Regions from separate parts of the Pseudomonas sp. SWRI51 genome, predicted to be linked through region 1. Evidence: predicted binding sites of a transcription regulator. Region 1 holds the regulator's gene; each other region holds the start of a gene.
The links. The regulator sigma-54, encoded in region 1, starts transcription at its own class of promoters, with help from an activator protein. The targets are predictions, from matches to a motif close to ANTGGCATNNANNTTGCTNT.
Positions count from the first base shown of each region.

Region 2: glnA (type I glutamate--ammonia ligase) is a predicted target of sigma-54. The motif match lies at 2,461-2,480, and genes of this name have one in related genera.
Region 3: flgB (flagellar basal body rod protein FlgB) is a predicted target of sigma-54. The motif match lies at 2,229-2,248, and genes of this name have one in related genera.

Region 1 is NZ_JABWRG010000006.1:14,410-20,049, forward strand. Features, by position in the region: gene HU720_RS03670 (HAD family hydrolase) at 1-234, shown strand, start outside; gene lptC (LPS export ABC transporter periplasmic protein LptC) at 243-815, shown strand; gene lptA (lipopolysaccharide transport periplasmic protein LptA) at 802-1,326, shown strand; gene lptB (LPS export ABC transporter ATP-binding protein) at 1,327-2,052, shown strand; gene HU720_RS03690 (RNA polymerase factor sigma-54) at 2,225-3,718, shown strand; gene raiA (ribosome-associated translation inhibitor RaiA) at 3,797-4,105, shown strand; gene ptsN (PTS IIA-like nitrogen regulatory protein PtsN) at 4,118-4,582, shown strand; gene rapZ (RNase adapter RapZ) at 4,585-5,439, shown strand; gene HU720_RS03710 (HPr family phosphocarrier protein) at 5,459-5,640, shown strand, end outside.
Region 2 is NZ_JABWRG010000050.1:1,980-7,619, reverse strand. Features, by position in the region: gene typA (translational GTPase TypA) at 1-503, opposite strand, end outside; gene thiI (tRNA uracil 4-sulfurtransferase ThiI) at 630-2,084, opposite strand; gene glnA (type I glutamate--ammonia ligase) at 2,578-3,984, shown strand; gene aroQ (gamma subclass chorismate mutase AroQ) at 4,134-4,682, shown strand; gene glnL (nitrogen regulation protein NR(II)) at 4,938-5,640, shown strand, end outside.
Region 3 is NZ_JABWRG010000033.1:12,488-18,127, reverse strand. Features, by position in the region: gene HU720_RS12275 (chemotaxis protein CheV) at 56-985, shown strand; gene cheR (protein-glutamate O-methyltransferase CheR) at 1,035-1,862, shown strand; gene flgB (flagellar basal body rod protein FlgB) at 2,295-2,702, shown strand; gene flgC (flagellar basal body rod protein FlgC) at 2,705-3,142, shown strand; gene flgD (flagellar hook assembly protein FlgD) at 3,158-3,868, shown strand; gene flgE (flagellar hook protein FlgE) at 3,899-5,254, shown strand; gene HU720_RS12245 (hypothetical protein) at 5,325-5,516, shown strand.

The DNA of each region.
Region 1 (5,640 bases):
GAACTCAATCTAAGCTACGAGCAGGTTGCCTACCTGGGCGACGACCTGCCGGACCTGCCGGTCATTCGCCGGGTCGGCCTGGGCATGGCGGTGCACAATGCTGCGGCGTTCGTGCGCGAACATGCCCACGGCATCACCCAGGCGCGCGGCGGCGAAGGTGCTGCACGCGAGTTCTGCGAACTGATCATGCAGGCCCAGGGTACCCTGGACGCTGCCAACGCTCACTACCTGTAAGGCCGGACATGTTCAGCAAGAAGGTTAAAAACATTGCGCTGCTCGGGGCTATCGCTGCCGTACTGGTGGCCGTCGGCTACTGGAACGTCAGCCCAGAAAGCTTCCTCGACAAGCCCGTGGCGCAGGTCGACGAAAGTGCCATCGACTACTACGCGGTCAATGCCCACAGTGTGCAGTTCACCCCTGAGGGCAAGCTGCAGTACGAAATGACTGCCGACAAGGTCGAGCACATGAAGGCCAGCGACGTCACCCTGGTGACCACGCCCGACCTGCACCTGTACCGTGGCACCCAGTTCCCGTGGCATGTGCAGAGCAAGCGCGCCGAGGTCAACCCGGACGGCACCGAGGTCGAACTGATCGACGCGGTCCGCGTGGCCCGCACCGACGAACGCAAGCGCGACACCATCATCACCACCACCCGCATGACCGTGTTCCCGCAGAAGGAATATGCGCAGACCGAGCAAGCCGTTAGAATCGACGGCGCCGGTGGCACCACTACGGGCAAAGGAATGAAAGCGTATTTGAAAGAAGGCAGGATGGACCTGCTCTCTAACGTAAGAGGACAGTATGAGGCTCGTTAAAACCATCCCCCTTCTGCTCAGCCTGGGCGTAGCACTGGGAAGCGCGAGCGCCTTCGCCCTGCCGAACGACCGTGACCAGCCGATCCGCATCCAGGCGGACAACGCCCACCTAGACGACAAGCAAGGCGTGGCCACCTATACCGGCGATGTCATCATCACCCAAGGCTCGATGATGATCAAAGGCAACACCGTGACCATGACCCGTGCCGCCAACGGCGACATCGACGTGGTCACCTCGGTGGGCAACCTGGCCTACTTCGAGCAGCAGCAAAGCGCAGCCAAGGCCGACAAGATGAAAGGCTGGGCGGTGACCATCCAGTACCAGGCGCAAAAAGACCTGGTCGTGCTCACCGACCGCGCCAAGGTCGAGAACGAAGGCAACACCACCGAAGGCGAGAAAATCGTCTACAACACCAAGACCCAAGTGGCTACCGCCGGTCGCGGTGGCAACGTGACTGCACCACGTCAGCGTATCGACATGGTCATTCAACCGAAGAAAAAGGCCGAGTAAATGGCAACCCTCAAAGCCCAGCACCTGGCCAAGAGCTACAAGAGCCGGCAAGTCGTGCGTGACGTCAGCCTGTCGATCGACAGCGGCCAGATCGTCGGCCTGCTCGGCCCTAACGGCGCCGGCAAGACCACCTGCTTCTACATGATCGTCGGGCTGGTCCAGGCTGATCAGGGCCGCGTGCTCATCGACAACCTCGATGTCAGCCACCAGCCCATGCACGGCCGCGCCCAGGCAGGTATCGGCTACCTGCCGCAGGAAGCCTCGATCTTCCGCAAGCTGTCGGTGGCCGACAACATCATGGCCATCCTCGAGACCCGCAAGGACCTCGACCGCGACGGCCGGCGCAAAGAGCTCGAAAGCCTGCTGCAGGAGTTCCACATCAGCCACATCCGCGACAACCTCGGCATGAGCCTGTCCGGTGGCGAACGCCGCCGCGTCGAGATTGCCCGCGCGCTGGCGACTGCACCCAAGTTCATCCTGCTGGACGAACCTTTTGCCGGTGTCGACCCCATTTCGGTGGGCGACATCAAGCAGATCATCCACCACCTCAAGAACAAGGGCATCGGCGTACTGATCACCGACCACAACGTTCGCGAAACCCTGGATATCTGTGAAACTGCGTACATCGTCAACGACGGCCAGCTGATCGCCGAAGGCGACGCCGAGACCATCCTGGCCAACCAGCTGGTCAAGGAAGTCTACCTGGGTCACGAGTTCCGCCTCTGATCCGGGCCGCCTGGAGCACTGTTGCCGCGAGTCGTTCAAGACTTAAGTGTTACAGTGCTCTAGGCAAACGCTGCATTTTCAGGCATATAACTTGCTTAAAATCGGCGCCCACGCGCCCTACGTGTAGTGGATGGCGCATGCGCGCCGGCGAACAAGGTATTAAGCCCCTGCCATGAAACCATCGCTCGTCCTAAAAATGGGCCAGCAACTGACGATGACCCCGCAGTTGCAACAGGCCATTCGTCTGCTCCAGCTTTCTACCCTGGACCTCCAGCAGGAGATTCAGGAAGCGCTGGAATCCAATCCGATGCTCGAACGCCAGGAAGACGGCGAAGATTTCGACAACAGCGACCCGATGGCGGACAACGCCGAAAGCAAACCGGTCGCCGAAGTTCAGGACAACAGCTTCCAGGAATCCACCAGCAGCAGCGAAAACCTCGAAGACGGCGACTGGGGTGAACGCATCCCCAACGAGCTACCGGTCGATACCGCCTGGGAAGATATCTACCAGACCAGCGCCAGCAGCCTGCCCAGCAACGACGATGACGAGTGGGACTTCACCACCCGCACCTCGGTCGGCGAGAGCCTGCAGAGCCACCTGCTGTGGCAACTGAACCTGGCGCCTATGTCCGACACCGACCGCCTGATCGCCGTGACACTGATCGACAGCATCAACGGCCAGGGCTACCTCGAAGACTCCCTCGAAGAAATCTGTGCAGGGTTCGACCCGGAGCTGGACATCGAGCTGGACGAGGTCGAGGCCGTATTGCACCGCATCCAGCAGTTCGAGCCGGCCGGCATCGGCGCTCGCACCCTGGGTGAATGCCTGCTGCTGCAATTGCGCCAACTGCCGGCTTCCACCCCATGGATGGCCGAGGCGCAGCGCCTGGTCACCGACTTCATCGACCTGCTCGGCGGGCGCGACTACAGCCAGCTGATGCGCCGCATGAAGCTCAAGGAAGACGAGCTGCGCCAGGTCATCGAGCTGGTGCAGAGCCTCAACCCGCGTCCCGGCTCGCAAATCGAGTCGAGCGAGCCTGAGTACGTGGTACCTGACGTGATCGTGCGCAAGGACAGCGAGCGCTGGCTGGTCGAGCTTAACCAGGAGGCGATGCCGCGCCTGCGGGTCAACCCGCAGTACGCAGGGTTCGTGCGCCGCGCCGACACCAGCGCCGACAACACCTTCATGCGCAACCAGTTGCAGGAGGCGCGCTGGTTCATCAAGAGCCTGCAGAGCCGCAACGAAACGCTGATGAAGGTCGCCACGCAGATCGTCGAGCACCAGCGCGATTTCCTCGAGTACGGTGACGAGGCCATGAAGCCGCTGGTGCTGCACGATATCGCCGAGGCGGTGGGCATGCACGAGTCGACCATTTCCCGCGTTACCACGCAGAAATACATGCACACCCCGCGCGGCATCTACGAACTGAAATACTTTTTCTCAAGCCACGTGAGCACCGCGGAAGGCGGCGAATGCTCGTCCACGGCGATCCGCGCGATCATCAAAAAACTGGTTGCGGCGGAAAATCAGAAAAAGCCATTGAGTGACAGCAAGATCGCTGGTTTACTGGAGGCACAAGGCATCCAGGTAGCCCGTCGCACCGTCGCCAAGTACCGCGAATCGCTGGGCATAGCCCCATCGAGTGAGCGCAAGCGACTGATGTAGCACCGGGGTCCGCCACAGCGTTTCAGTGGCAGGTGCAACACCTGCCTCTTTATGCACGGGCAATAAAGGAGAAGCTGTATGCAAGTCAACATCAGTGGCCAGCATGTAGAAGTTACCCAACCACTGCGCGATTACGTGCTTGAAAAGCTCGCCCGCGTGGAAGGGCATTTCGACAAGATCACCAATGCAACGGTGATCATGAAAGTCGAGAAGCTGCAGCAGAAGGTTGAAGCAACCCTCCAGATTCCCGGCGGCGAAGTGGTCGCCAATGCCGAACACCTAGACATGTATGCCGCGATCGATGCCTTGGCCGACAAGCTCGACCGCCAACTGAAAAAACACAAGGAAAAACAGCAAAGCTTGCTGCAAGGCGCAGCCGCCCGCTGATCCCCCTCATCCATGATCCGACTTGAAACCATCCTGACCCCCGGCCGTTCCCTCGTGAACGTGCCGGGCGGCAGTAAAAAACGCGCCCTCGAAAAGGTCGCCACCCTGATCGCCGACCAAGTACCAGAGCTGGAGATGCAAGACGTCTTCGAAAAGCTGGTCGCTCGCGAAAAACTCGGCTCAACCGGTTTTGGCAATGGCATCGCCATTCCTCACTGCCGGCTCGAAGGCTGCACGGCGCCGGTAAGTGCCCTGCTGCATCTTGACGCCCCTATCGATTACGACGCCATCGATGGCGCACCGGTCGACCTGCTGTTCGTGCTGCTGGTCCCCGAAGCTGCCACCGATGCCCACCTTGAACTGCTGCGCCAGATCGCCAGCATGCTTGATCGCAAGGACGTTCGCGATCGCCTGCGCTCGGCAAGCAGCAACGAGGCCCTGTACCAGGTTGTCCTGGACGTACAGAACGAGCACTGAACATGCGCCTGATCATCGTCAGCGGCCGCTCCGGCTCCGGCAAGAGCACCGCCCTCGACGTACTGGAAGACAACGGCTACTACTGCATCGACAACCTCCCTGCCGGGCTGTTGCCGCAGTTGGCAGAAAACGCGCTGATCAACACCGAGCTGCAGCAACCCAAGGTTGCTGTTTCCATCGATGCGCGCAACCTGCCCAGCCACCTGTCACGCTTCCCGGAACTGCTCGAGGACGCCCGCGCCCGGCACATCCAATGTGATGTGTTGTACCTGGACGCCGACGAAGACACCCTGCTCAAACGCTTTTCCGAGACACGCCGGCGCCACCCGCTGACCAACCAGAACCGCTCGCTGGCCGAAGCCATTCGCGTCGAAAGCGAGCTGCTTGGCCCCATCGCGGATCTGGCCGACCTCAAGATCGACACCACCAACCTGAACCTGTATCAGTTGCGCGACTCGATCAAGCTGAGGCTGCTCAACCAGCCCGAACCGGGTACGGCGTTTCTGGTGGAATCATTCGGCTTCAAACGCGGCATGCCGGTGGACGCCGACCTGGTGTTCGATGTGCGCTGCCTGCCCAACCCCTACTGGAAGCCGGAACTTCGTGAGCATTCTGGCCTCGAACAGCCGGTTATCGACTACCTGGCCGCGCAGCCGGACGTCGAGGAAATGTTCCAGGACATCTCCAGCTACCTGCTCAAATGGCTTCCGCGTTTTGCCGCCAGCAACCGTGCCTATGTCACCATCGCCATCGGCTGCACAGGCGGCCACCATCGCTCGGTGTATATCACCGAACGCCTCGGCCAGTTGCTCCAGCCCACCCTGAAAAACGTCCAGGTCCGCCACCGCGACCTCTAGCCACAGGATCCGCCCCACCATGCCCGCCCGCGAAATCACCATCATCAACAAGCTGGGCCTGCACGCCCGAGCGGCGGCAAAGTTCGTCGGAGTGGCCGGGCGCTTCCCCTGTCAGGTCCGCGTAGGGCGCGCGCCGGACAAACTGGTAGACGGCAAGAGCATCATGGCCGTCATGATGCTCGCCGCCGGCAAAGGCACCCA
Region 2 (5,640 bases), on a different contig from region 1:
AGGGCCGAGGCGTAGACAACCTGGAAGTCCAACTGCTCGTCGGTAGCGCCGAGGTTGTCGAACAGGTCGAAGATCTGGTCCAGAACCCAGTCAGGACGCGCGCCCGGACGGTCGACCTTGTTGATCACGACGATTGGCTTCAGACCAGCTTCGAACGCCTTTTTGGTCACGAAGCGGGTTTGCGGCATAGGGCCGTCCTGGGCGTCGACCAGCAGCAGCACGGAGTCGACCATCGACATTACACGCTCAACCTCGCCACCGAAGTCGGCGTGGCCGGGGGTGTCGACGATGTTGATGTGGTAGCCGTTCCAGTTGATGGCGGTGTTTTTCGCCAGAATGGTAATACCGCGCTCTTTTTCCTGGTCGTTGGAGTCCATGACGCGCTCGTCGTTGAGCTCGTTACGCTCCAGAGTGCCGGACTGACGCAGGAGTTTGTCGACCAGGGTGGTTTTACCATGGTCAACGTGGGCGATGATGGCGATGTTACGCAGATTTTCGATCACAACTGTATCTCGATCAGAGGATTCGGTTGCCGCCAGTCTAGACGGCCAATATGAAGTTAAAAGGCTCAGCGGGCCCGGCGGTCGGGGGGGCGATGGCGGATGCTGCCGCCATAGAGCCCCGGCATCTTATGTCGGACGATAAACACGCACATTGGCATGTCCCTCACTGAGCAGATGGTGTGCGTGCAAACGGCTCATCACACCCTTGTCGCAATACAGCAGGTACTGCCGGTTGGCATCCAGCTGCTTGAATTTGCTGTTGATGGCATAGAACGGCATAGCCTGGACCTCAATGCCGTCGATGACCAGTGGCTGGTCTTCCTGGGCATCGGGGTGACGGATATCGATGACGATCTGGCCCGGCAATGCCTCGGCCACTTCTTCGATTTCAACGTCCTTGCCCAGCTCGTCGATCACATGGTCGATGGAGATCAGCCGCGCGCGCTCCAGGGCGCGCTCGAGCACGGCCATGTCGAACTGCTTCTCTTCATGCTCCATGCGGTGGCGCTTGGCATGGGTGGTCGGGTTTACCGAGATAACGCCGCAGTACTCAGGCATGTGCTTGGCGAAGTCGGCGGTGCCGATTTCGGTGGCCTGGTCGATGATGTCCTGCTTGTGGCTGGCCAGCAGCGGGCGCAGCACCAGCTTGTCGGTGGCCGAGTCGATGATCGACAGGTTCGGCAAAGTCTGGCTGGAAACCTGGGAAATCGCCTCGCCGGTGACCAGCGCGTCGATCTGCAGGCGGTCGGCCATATGTGCGGCGCCGCGCAGCATCATGCGCTTGAGCGTCACGCCCATGTAGCTGTTGTCGACCTTGTTGAGAATCTCGCCGACCACTTCTTCGAACGGCACGCTGATAAACAGCACGCGCTGGCTGCTGCCGTATTTCTTCCACAGGAAGTGCGCCACTTCCATCACGCCCAGCTCGTGGGCACGGCCGCCAAGGTTGAAGAAGCAGAAGTGGGTCATCAGGCCGCGACGCATCATCTGGTAGGCCGCCACGGTGGAGTCGAAGCCGCCGGACATCAGCACCAGCGTCTGCTCCAGGGCGCCCAGCGGGTAGCCGCCAATGCCCTGGTGCTGGTTGTGAATCACGTACAGGCGCTGGTTGCGGATTTCGATACGCACCAGCACTTCGGGGTTCTTCAGCTCGATACCGGCGGCGCCGCACTGCTGGCGCAACTGGCTGCCAACGTAGCGGTCGACGTCCATCGAGGTGAAGTCGTGGTGACCACCACGCTTGCAGCGCACGGCAAAGTGCTTGCCGGCCAACAGGTGACCGAAGTGCTGCTTGCACTTGGCAACGATGTCGTCGAAGTCGCCCAGCGGGTACTCCTCGACCTGCAGGAAGTGGGTGATACCCGGGGTGCAGGTAAGGCGCTCGATGATCTCGCGCTGAACCTTTTCGTCCTCGATGCGGGTGACCACCTCGAGATTGTCCCAGACACCATCAACCACGAGCTCAGGATCGAGGTCCTTGAGCACGTTGCGGATGTTCTTGCCGAGCTGGCGGATGAAGCGCTTGCGCACCGGCCGGCTTTTGATGGTGATCTCTGGGAAGACTTTGACGATAAGTTTCATTGGGTTAACAGCGCGCGCAGGGCCTGCCGAAAATGAGGGGCGCGAATTATATCGGAAATTGCTCAGGTTTTGAGCAGTTTTTGAACGCTGGCGTCGAATTATCTTGGCTTTACCGGCCTCATCGCGGGGCAAGCCCGCTCCCACAAGGGCCGGCTGGCCTCAAGGAGTTGGACACCTATTCAATTCCTTGGGGGCCTGACTGCAAAGCCATGCGTGGGAGCGGGCTTGCCCCGCGATGAGGCCCCAACCTCCATCAAGGCACCACAATGGTGCGCACACATTAAATTACGCCTCTTATAAGTGCGTTTTTCCTCGGCACCCCGCCCGCAAATGCCCGCAAACGCCGCCTTTTATCCTGCGCTCGCCATTTTCGGGCACTGGCATGCAATTTGCTCCCTTGTGAGGCAGGTAAGCTTGGCCGACTATCCGCGCCCGGCAACACCCTTTTTCCAGAGCAGCGGCCTACCGCGCTCTAGACCCTCCGGAGGACAACATGTCGAAGTCGGTTCAACTCATCAAAGATCATGACGTCAAGTGGATTGATCTGCGTTTCACGGACACCAAAGGCATTCAGCATCACGTGACCATGCCGGCGCGCGATGGCCTGGACGAAGACTTCTTCGAAGTCGGCAAGATGTTCGACGGTTCCTCCATTGCCGGCTGGAAAGGCATCGAAGCCTCCGACATGATCCTGATGCCGGTCGATGATACTGCCGTACTGGACCCGTTCACCGAAGAACCGACCCTGATCATCACCTGTGACATCGTCGACCCTTCGAGCATGCAGGGCTACGACCGCGACCCACGTGCGATCGCCAAGCGCGCCGAAGAGTACCTGAAGAGCACCGGCATCGGTGACACCGTCTTCGCAGGCCCGGAGCCTGAGTTCTTCATCTTCGACGAAGTGAAGTTCCAGTCGGACATTTCCGGCTCGATGTTCAAGATCTTCTCCGAGCAAGGCTCGTGGATGACCGGTGCTGACGTGGAAGGCGGCAACAAAGGCCACCGTCCAGGCGTCAAAGGCGGCTACTTCCCGGTTCCGCCGTTCGACCACGACCACGAAATCCGTACTGCCATGTGCAACGCACTGGAAGAAATGGGCCAGATCGTCGAAGTTCACCACCACGAAGTGGCAACTGCCGGCCAGAACGAAATCGGCGTCAAGTTCAACACCCTGGTGAAGAAAGCGGACGAAGTTCAGGCCCTGAAATACGTCGTGCACAACGTTGCCGACGCTTACGGCCGCACCGCTACCTTCATGCCTAAGCCTCTGTACGGCGACAACGGCTCGGGCATGCACGTGCACATGTCGATCTGGAAAGACGGCAAAAACACCTTCTCCGGTGAAGGCTATGCCGGCCTTTCGGATACCGCCCTGTACTTCATCGGCGGCATCATCAAGCACGGCAAGGCCCTGAACGGCTTCACCAACCCGTCGACCAACTCGTACAAGCGTCTGGTCCCAGGCTTCGAAGCACCGGTAATGCTGGCCTACTCGGCCCGCAACCGTTCCGCCTCGATCCGTATTCCTTACGTTGGCAGCCCGAAAGCCCGCCGTATCGAAGCGCGCTTCCCGGACCCATCGGCCAACCCGTACCTGGCCTTCGCTGCACTGCTGATGGCAGGCCTGGACGGCATCCAGAACAAGATCCACCCAGGCGATGCTGCCGACAAGAACCTGTACGACCTGCCGCCTGAAGAGGCCAAGGAAATCCCGCAAGTGTGCGGCAGCCTGAAAGAAGCTCTGGAAGAGCTGGATAAAGGCCGTGCGTTCCTGACCAAGGGCGGCGTGTTCTCCGACGACTTCATCGATGCCTTCATCGAGCTGAAGAGCGAAGAAGAGATCAAGGTCCGCACCTTCGTGCACCCGCTGGAATACGAGCTGTACTACAGCTGCTGATGTGAGCGGCGCCCTGCGCCGGTGACTTCAGACAAACGGCCTTCTTCGGAAGGCCGTTTTCGTTTCTGCCCGCAATCTATTCAGATGCGTCCTACAAGCAATCCGAGCCCAACTGCCCACACTAGGTCTCCCAGCCACGGAGATCCCCAATGCGCCTCACCTATGCACTCCCCCCCTTCGCCCTGACCCTCGCCCTCACCGCCTGCACAGCAGCGAGCCCCACCGCCAATCAGTTCGCCCCCTTGCTTGACGCCATCGAACAACGCCTCGACCTCGCCCGCTCGGTCGCCCAGCACAAATGGCGCAACGACCTGCCGGTAGAAGCCCCCGAGCGCGAACGGCAAGTACTCGCCAAGGTGCGCCTGGAAGCCGCCGACTATGGCCTGCCCCCCGCACGTGCCACTGCGTTTTTTACCGACCAGATGGAAGCCAACAAGTTGATCCAGTACGCCTTGCTCGACCGCTGGGCAACCCTGGACCCCAACGCGCTGGCGGCCCCGCGCGACCTTGCCAGTGAGCTGCGCCCACGCCTGGACAAACTCCAGGCCAGCCTGTTGTTCGAACTTGCCGAGCTGGACCGCAAGCCAATGCCCGACTGCACACGCAACCTGGCCGACGCCCTGGCCGGGCGCACCGACAATGAACTGCGCCACTTGGCCTTGGTGCGCGCCACCGGCCAGCTGTGCCTGAAACAGTGAAGGCAGCAATGCTCTATATTGGTGCATGGCAAGGCGCTACGCGCCGCCCGTCACCCCAAAACAGGTCGCAGCACGCGCATTTTCAGAAGATTCTGGTCCGAATATGCGCATCTTCCGGGGTTTATCAGGAAATTCCGCTTCTTTTCGGAGCCTTGGTTTGTTTCTTGCATTTTCCAGGCATCAGCGGATCCATAGCGCACCCACCCCGGGCAGGCCCCGGGGGCTGCAAGCGCCAAAAGAGGTCAACGACACTTTATGACCATCAGCGATGCACAGCACCGTCTGCTTCTGGACAACCTGACCACGGCCACGCTTTTGCTCAATGCCGAGCTGCGCCTTGAGTACATGAACCCAGCGGCCGAAATGCTGCTGGCCGTCAGCGGCCAGCGCAGCCATGGGCAATTCATCAGCGAACTGTTCACCGAGTCCAGCGAGGCGCTCAACTCGCTGCGCCAGGCCGTGGAACACGCGCACCCGTTCACCAAGCGTGAAGCGCTGTTGACCTCCCTGACCGGCCAGGCCATCACCGTCGATTACGCGGTCACGCCGATCCTGCACCAGGGCCAGACCCTGCTGTTGCTGGAGGTGCACCCGCGCGACCGGCTGCTGCGCATCACCAAGGAAGAGGCCCAGCTGAGCAAGCAGGAAACCACCAAGATGCTGGTGCGCGGCCTTGCCCACGAAATAAAGAACCCGCTGGGCGGCATTCGCGGCGCAGCACAGTTGCTGGCCCGCGAGCTGCCAAACGATGGCCTGCGCGACTACACCAACGTGATCATCGAAGAGGCCGACCGCCTGCGTAACCTGGTCGACCGTATGCTCGGCTCCAACAAACTGCCATCGCTGGCCATGACCAACATCCACGAGGTGCTGGAGCGCGTCTGCAGCCTGGTCGAGGCCGAAACCCAGGGCGGCATCACCTTGGTGCGTGACTACGACCCCAGCCTGCCGGATGTGC
Region 3 (5,640 bases), on a different contig from region 1:
AAAAAGCAATCCCCGTGCCGACTTGGTACGCAGGCAATCGTTGAAGGAGTCCGGCATGGCTGGAGTAATGGATTCGGTCAACCAGCGCACACAGCTGGTGGGGCAGAATCGCCTGGAGCTGCTGTTGTTTCGCCTCAATGGCGACCAGCTCTATGGCATCAATGTATTCAAGGTCCGCGAGGTGCTGCAGTGCCCGGCGCTGACCTTGCTGCCCAAGGCGCACCCTGTGGTGCGTGGGGTGGCCAACATTCGCGGGGCGACCATTCCGATTCTGGACCTGTCGATGGCCACCGGCTTGCCGGGCCTGCGTGAAGAACTGCGCAACAGTTTCGTGATCATCACCGAGTACAACACCAAGACCCAAGGCTTCCTGGTGCATTCGGTGGAGCGCATCGTCAACATGAACTGGGAAGAGATCCACCCGCCACCCAAGGGTACCGGGCGTGACCATTACTTGACGGCAGTCACTCGGGTCGATAACCGCATGGTTGAAATTATCGACGTGGAAAAAGTGCTTGCCGAGGTTTCGCCGTCGTCACAACAGGTCTCGGCCGGTGTGGTGGATGCCGAGGTTGCCGACAAGGCGGTGTTGCTGCGGGTACTGACGGTCGACGATTCGTCGGTGGCGCGCAAGCAGGTCAGCCGTTGTCTGCAAACGGTCGGCGTGGAGGTGGTGGCGCTGAACGACGGTCGCCAGGCGCTGGACTACCTGCGCAAGCTGGTCGATGAAGGCAAACGGCCAGAAGACGAGTTTTTGATGATGATTTCCGACATTGAAATGCCGGAAATGGACGGCTATACCCTCACATCAGAGATTCGTAGCGATCCACGCATGCAAAAACTGCACATCTGCCTGCATACTTCGCTGTCCGGGGTATTCAACCAGGCGATGGTGAAAAAGGTCGGGGCTGATGACTTCCTGGCCAAGTTCAGGCCGGACGACCTTGCCCAACGGGTAGTCGACCGGATCAAGGCAACTCATTGAAACAGCCGGGGCTCGCCCCGGCGTTAGCGAATAGAAAGAGGCGGCAGCTGTGTCTACGGGTAATTTGGATTTCGAACAGTTCCGGGTCTTCCTGGAAAAAGCCTGTGGCATCCTGCTGGGCGAGAATAAGCAGTATCTGGTCTCCAGCCGTCTCAACAAGCTGATGGAGCAACAGGGTATCAAGTCGTTGGGTGAACTGGTGCAGCGCATCCAGACCCAACCGCGCAGCGGTTTGCGCGAGCAGGTGGTCGACGCCATGACCACCAACGAAACCCTGTGGTTCCGCGACAGCTATCCATTCGAAGTGCTCAAGAACAAGGTCATCCCCGAGTTCATCAAGGGCAACCCAGGCCAGCGCCTGCGTATCTGGTCGGCGGCGTGCTCGTCCGGCCAGGAGCCTTACTCCATCTCGATGACCATCGATGAGTTCGAGCGCGGCAACCTCGGGCAGCTGAAAATGGGCGCGCAGATCGTTGCCACCGACTTGTCTGGCTTGATGCTCAACAACTGCAAGACTGGCGAATACGACAGCCTTGCCATTGCACGGGGCTTGTCCCAGGAGCGCCTGCAGCGCTATTTCGACCCGAAAGGGCCGGGCCGCTGGGCGATCAAGGCGCCGATCCGCAACCGCGTCGAGTTCCGTTCCTTCAACCTGCTCGACAGCTACGCATCGCTCGGCAAATTCGACATCGTGTTCTGCCGCAACGTGCTGATCTACTTCTCGGCCCAGGTCAAGAAGGACATCCTCATGCGCATTCACAGCACCCTCAAGCCGGGCGGCTACCTGTTCCTGGGGGCTTCCGAGGCGCTGAATGGGCTGCCGGACCATTATCAGATGGTGCAGTGCAGCCCAGGCATCATCTACCAGGCCAAGTAAGGCGGGTGGGTGGTAGAAAGAGGCCGGTATCGAAAGATGCCGGCCTTTTTTGTTGTTTTTCCCTAGGTTCCCGAGCAGGCCTGTGCCGGCCTCATCGCAGGCTATCGCCAGCTCCCACAAAGACCGTGCTCAGCCTCGATGCTGATGGCCAGCACCGAACCCGTGGGAGCTGGCGATAGCCTGCGATGAGGCCGGCACAGGCTTGCCGCTAACCCCGCCGCAACCCACGTCAATTTTTTGTTTTGCCGCTGTTGCCGCCTGGCAATTGCCGCTTGCCTGCGCCAAGGCGGAAGCGCTTTGCCGCTTTTCTGGCAGCCGGCAAACCCCAATACCCAGCGCAGCCCGCAGATTCCGGGCTTTGGTGAAAGTGGCACAGCCCTTGCTAAAGCTTTGCCAACGAAATTCCGGTCAACCTCTGAAGGTTTCCCAGACATGAGCATCAGCTTCGACAAAGCCCTTGGCATCCACGAAAAGGCATTGGGCTTCCGCGCCCAGCGCGCCGAGGTGCTGGCCAACAACATTGCCAACGCCGACACGCCTAACTACAAGGCGCGTGACATGGACTTTTCCTCCGTGCTCGCCGCCGAGGCGGACAAGCAGCAAAAAGGTCGCATCGCCCTGGATCGCACCAACACCCGGCACATCGAAGCCGAAGGCCTGGCCATGGCTGACGACACCCTGAAGTTCCGTACCCCGACCCAGCCGTCGGTGGACCAGAACACCGTCGATGCGCATATCGAGCAGTCCAACTACACCGAAAACGCCATCGGCTTCCAGGCCAGCTTCACCTTGCTCAACAGCAAATTCAAAGGGCTGGTCTCAGCCCTGCGCGGAGAATAAGCATGTCCCTGTCCAGTGTCTTCAACATCGCCGGCAGCGGCATGAGCGCGCAAAACACCCGCCTCAACACCGTTGCCTCCAACATCGCCAACGCCGAGACCGTCTCGTCGAGCATCGACCAGACCTACCGTGCCCGCCACCCGGTATTCGCCACCACCTTCCAGAACGCGCAAGCAGGCCAGTCGCTGTTCGAAGAGCAGGGTGAAGCGGGGCAGGGCGTGCAGGTGAAGGGCATCATCGAGGACCAGAGCAATCTGGAAGCCCGTTACGAGCCCAACCACCCGGCGGCGAACAAGGACGGCTACGTCTACTACCCCAACGTCAATGTGGTCGAGGAGATGGCTGACATGATCTCCGCCAGCCGTGCGTTCCAGACCAACGCCGAGCTGATGAACACCGCCAAGGCCATGATGCAGAAAGTTCTGACCCTGGGTCAGTGATAAGGAATCCGAACCATGGCAACGACTTCTACCAGCGGTGTAAACCTCAACGACGTGATCGCCTCCTCAGGCGTGAGCTCCGGTAACGCCGCCAACAAGAAAAGCCTCAGCGGTACCAACGACAACAGCACCCTGGGCAAGGATGCGTTCCTGCAGTTGCTGGTTACCCAGATGCAGCACCAGAACCCGCTCGATCCGCAGGACAACGGCGAGTTCGTGGCCCAGCTTGCGCAGTTCAGCAGCCTCGAAGGCATCACCTCGCTGAACGAGTCGGTGACCAACATCGCCAGCGCCATGGCGTCGTCCCAGGCGTTGCAGGCCTCGTCCCTGGTCGGGCGCTCGGTGATCGTGCAGAACACCAAGGCGGTGGTCGATACCGCCGAAAGCTTCAACGCCCAGTTTGTCGTGCCGCAGGCCATCAACGAGGCCAAGGTCACTGTCACCGACAAGGACGGCAACACCGTCAAGACCATCGAGTTGGGCGAGCAGAAAGCCGGCTACGCGGACTTTATCTGGGACGGCACCAACGCCAAGGGCGAGAAGGTCGCGCCGGGTACCTACACCTTTACCGCCACCACCACGGTGGACGGCAAGTCGGTGCAGATGAACACCCTGCTGCCGGCCAAGGTCACCAGTGTCAGCTTCAACACCACCGGCGAGATGGTTCTCAACCTCGCAGGTGTGGGCAAGGTTTCCCTGTCCGACGTACAAACAATCGGTATCTAAGGCCGACAGAACGGCAAAAGGAGCAACAGCATGTCTTTCAATATCGGCCTTAGCGGTCTGTACGCAGCCAACAAGCAACTCGACGTTACCGGCAACAACATCGCCAACGTCAACACCACTGGTTTCAAGTCCTCGCGTGCCGAGTTCGCCGATGTGTACGCCGGCGCCAACCGTCTGGGCGTGGGCAAGAACCAGGTCGGTAACGGCGTGCGCCTGGCTGCGGTTTCCCAGCAGTTCAGCCAGGGTGACGTGAACAACACCGGCAACGTGCTGGACATGGGTATCCAGGGGCAGGGCTACTTCATCCTGTCCGACAACGGCGCGCAGGTTTACACCCGTGCCGGTGCGTTCCAGAACAACAAGGACAACTTCGTCGTTACCTCCGACGGCTTGCGCCTGCAGGGCTATGCGGCTGATGAAAATGGCAACATCAAGAAGGGCATCCTGACCGACCTGAAGATCGACACTTCGGCGCTGGCGCCTAAGGCTACCACCCTGATCGACCAGGGCATCAACCTGAACTCCGAAGCCGACATCATTGCCCTGCCGATCATCCCGACGCCTACTCCTCCGGCAGATGCGGGTGGCCCGGCGTTCGACCCTTCGGACGACACGACCTACACCAAGTCGTTCCCGACCAAGGTGTACGACAGCCAGGGTAACGAGCACACCATGGAGCAGTTCTATCGCAAGACCGGCACCAATGAGTGGACCATGTACACCCTGGTCGACGGCCGCAACCCGCTCGACCCGACCAGCACCGACCCGCTGGAAGGTACTATCAAGTTCAAGTCCGACGGCAGCGTGCTGTCGATGGCTGCCGAAGCGGTGACCCCAGCTACCGCGTGGTCGGTGACCAACAACACCTTCACGCTCAAGGGCTGGATCCCGGCGGCCAAGGATGCTACCGGCAACTGGGCGTCGAACGGTTCGGCTGCGGCCACTGACGGCATGCGCTTGTCGATGAACAGCACCACCTCGTACAACACCGAGACCGCGCGTATGTCGCAGTCCCAGGATGGCTACGCCACCGGTATCCTGTCGAGCCTGTCGATCGACTCCACCGGCGTGATGTTCGCAAGCTTCAGCAACCAGCAGTCGCGGGCCATTGGTCAGGTAGCGCTGGCGAGCTTCGCCAATGACCAGGGCCTGCAGCAGGTCGGTGGTACCCGCTGGACCGAGACCTTTGCTTCGGGCATTCCGGGCATCGATTCGCCGAAGACCGGCACCCTGGGCAGTGTCGAGTCCAACTCGCTGGAAGCTTCCAACGTCAACCTGACCGCAGAGCTGGTCGAGCTGATCAAGGCGCAGAGCAACTACCAGGCCAACGCCAAGACCATTTCCACTGAAAGCACCATCATGCAGACCATCATTCAGATGACCTGATGTTGGTTGGCTGAGCGGGACTGGACGAACCCCTTCCCTGAAGGGGTTCGTCATTTTTGCAGGAGCGCTTATGAAAAAGCTGCTGGTCATGCTGCTGGCTGTGTTCGGCCTTTATCAGGCGCAGGCGGCTATGGCGCCTTGGTGGCGCTGGGAAAGCCAGGCCGATGGGCGCTTGGTGTGCGCGCAGTGGGCGCCGGGGGAGGGCTGGAAGAAGTTTGCCGGGCCCTTTAACAATGCCGGTTGCCGGGACTTGAACAACTGAATCTCCCCCGGCTGTCGATCCGGGCTTTGTGTGTAGGAGCGGCCTTGCGTCGCGAAAGGGCTGCGCAGCAGCCCCAGGATCTCGGGTTCATGCACAATCGCCGGGGCTGCTTGGCAGCCCTTTC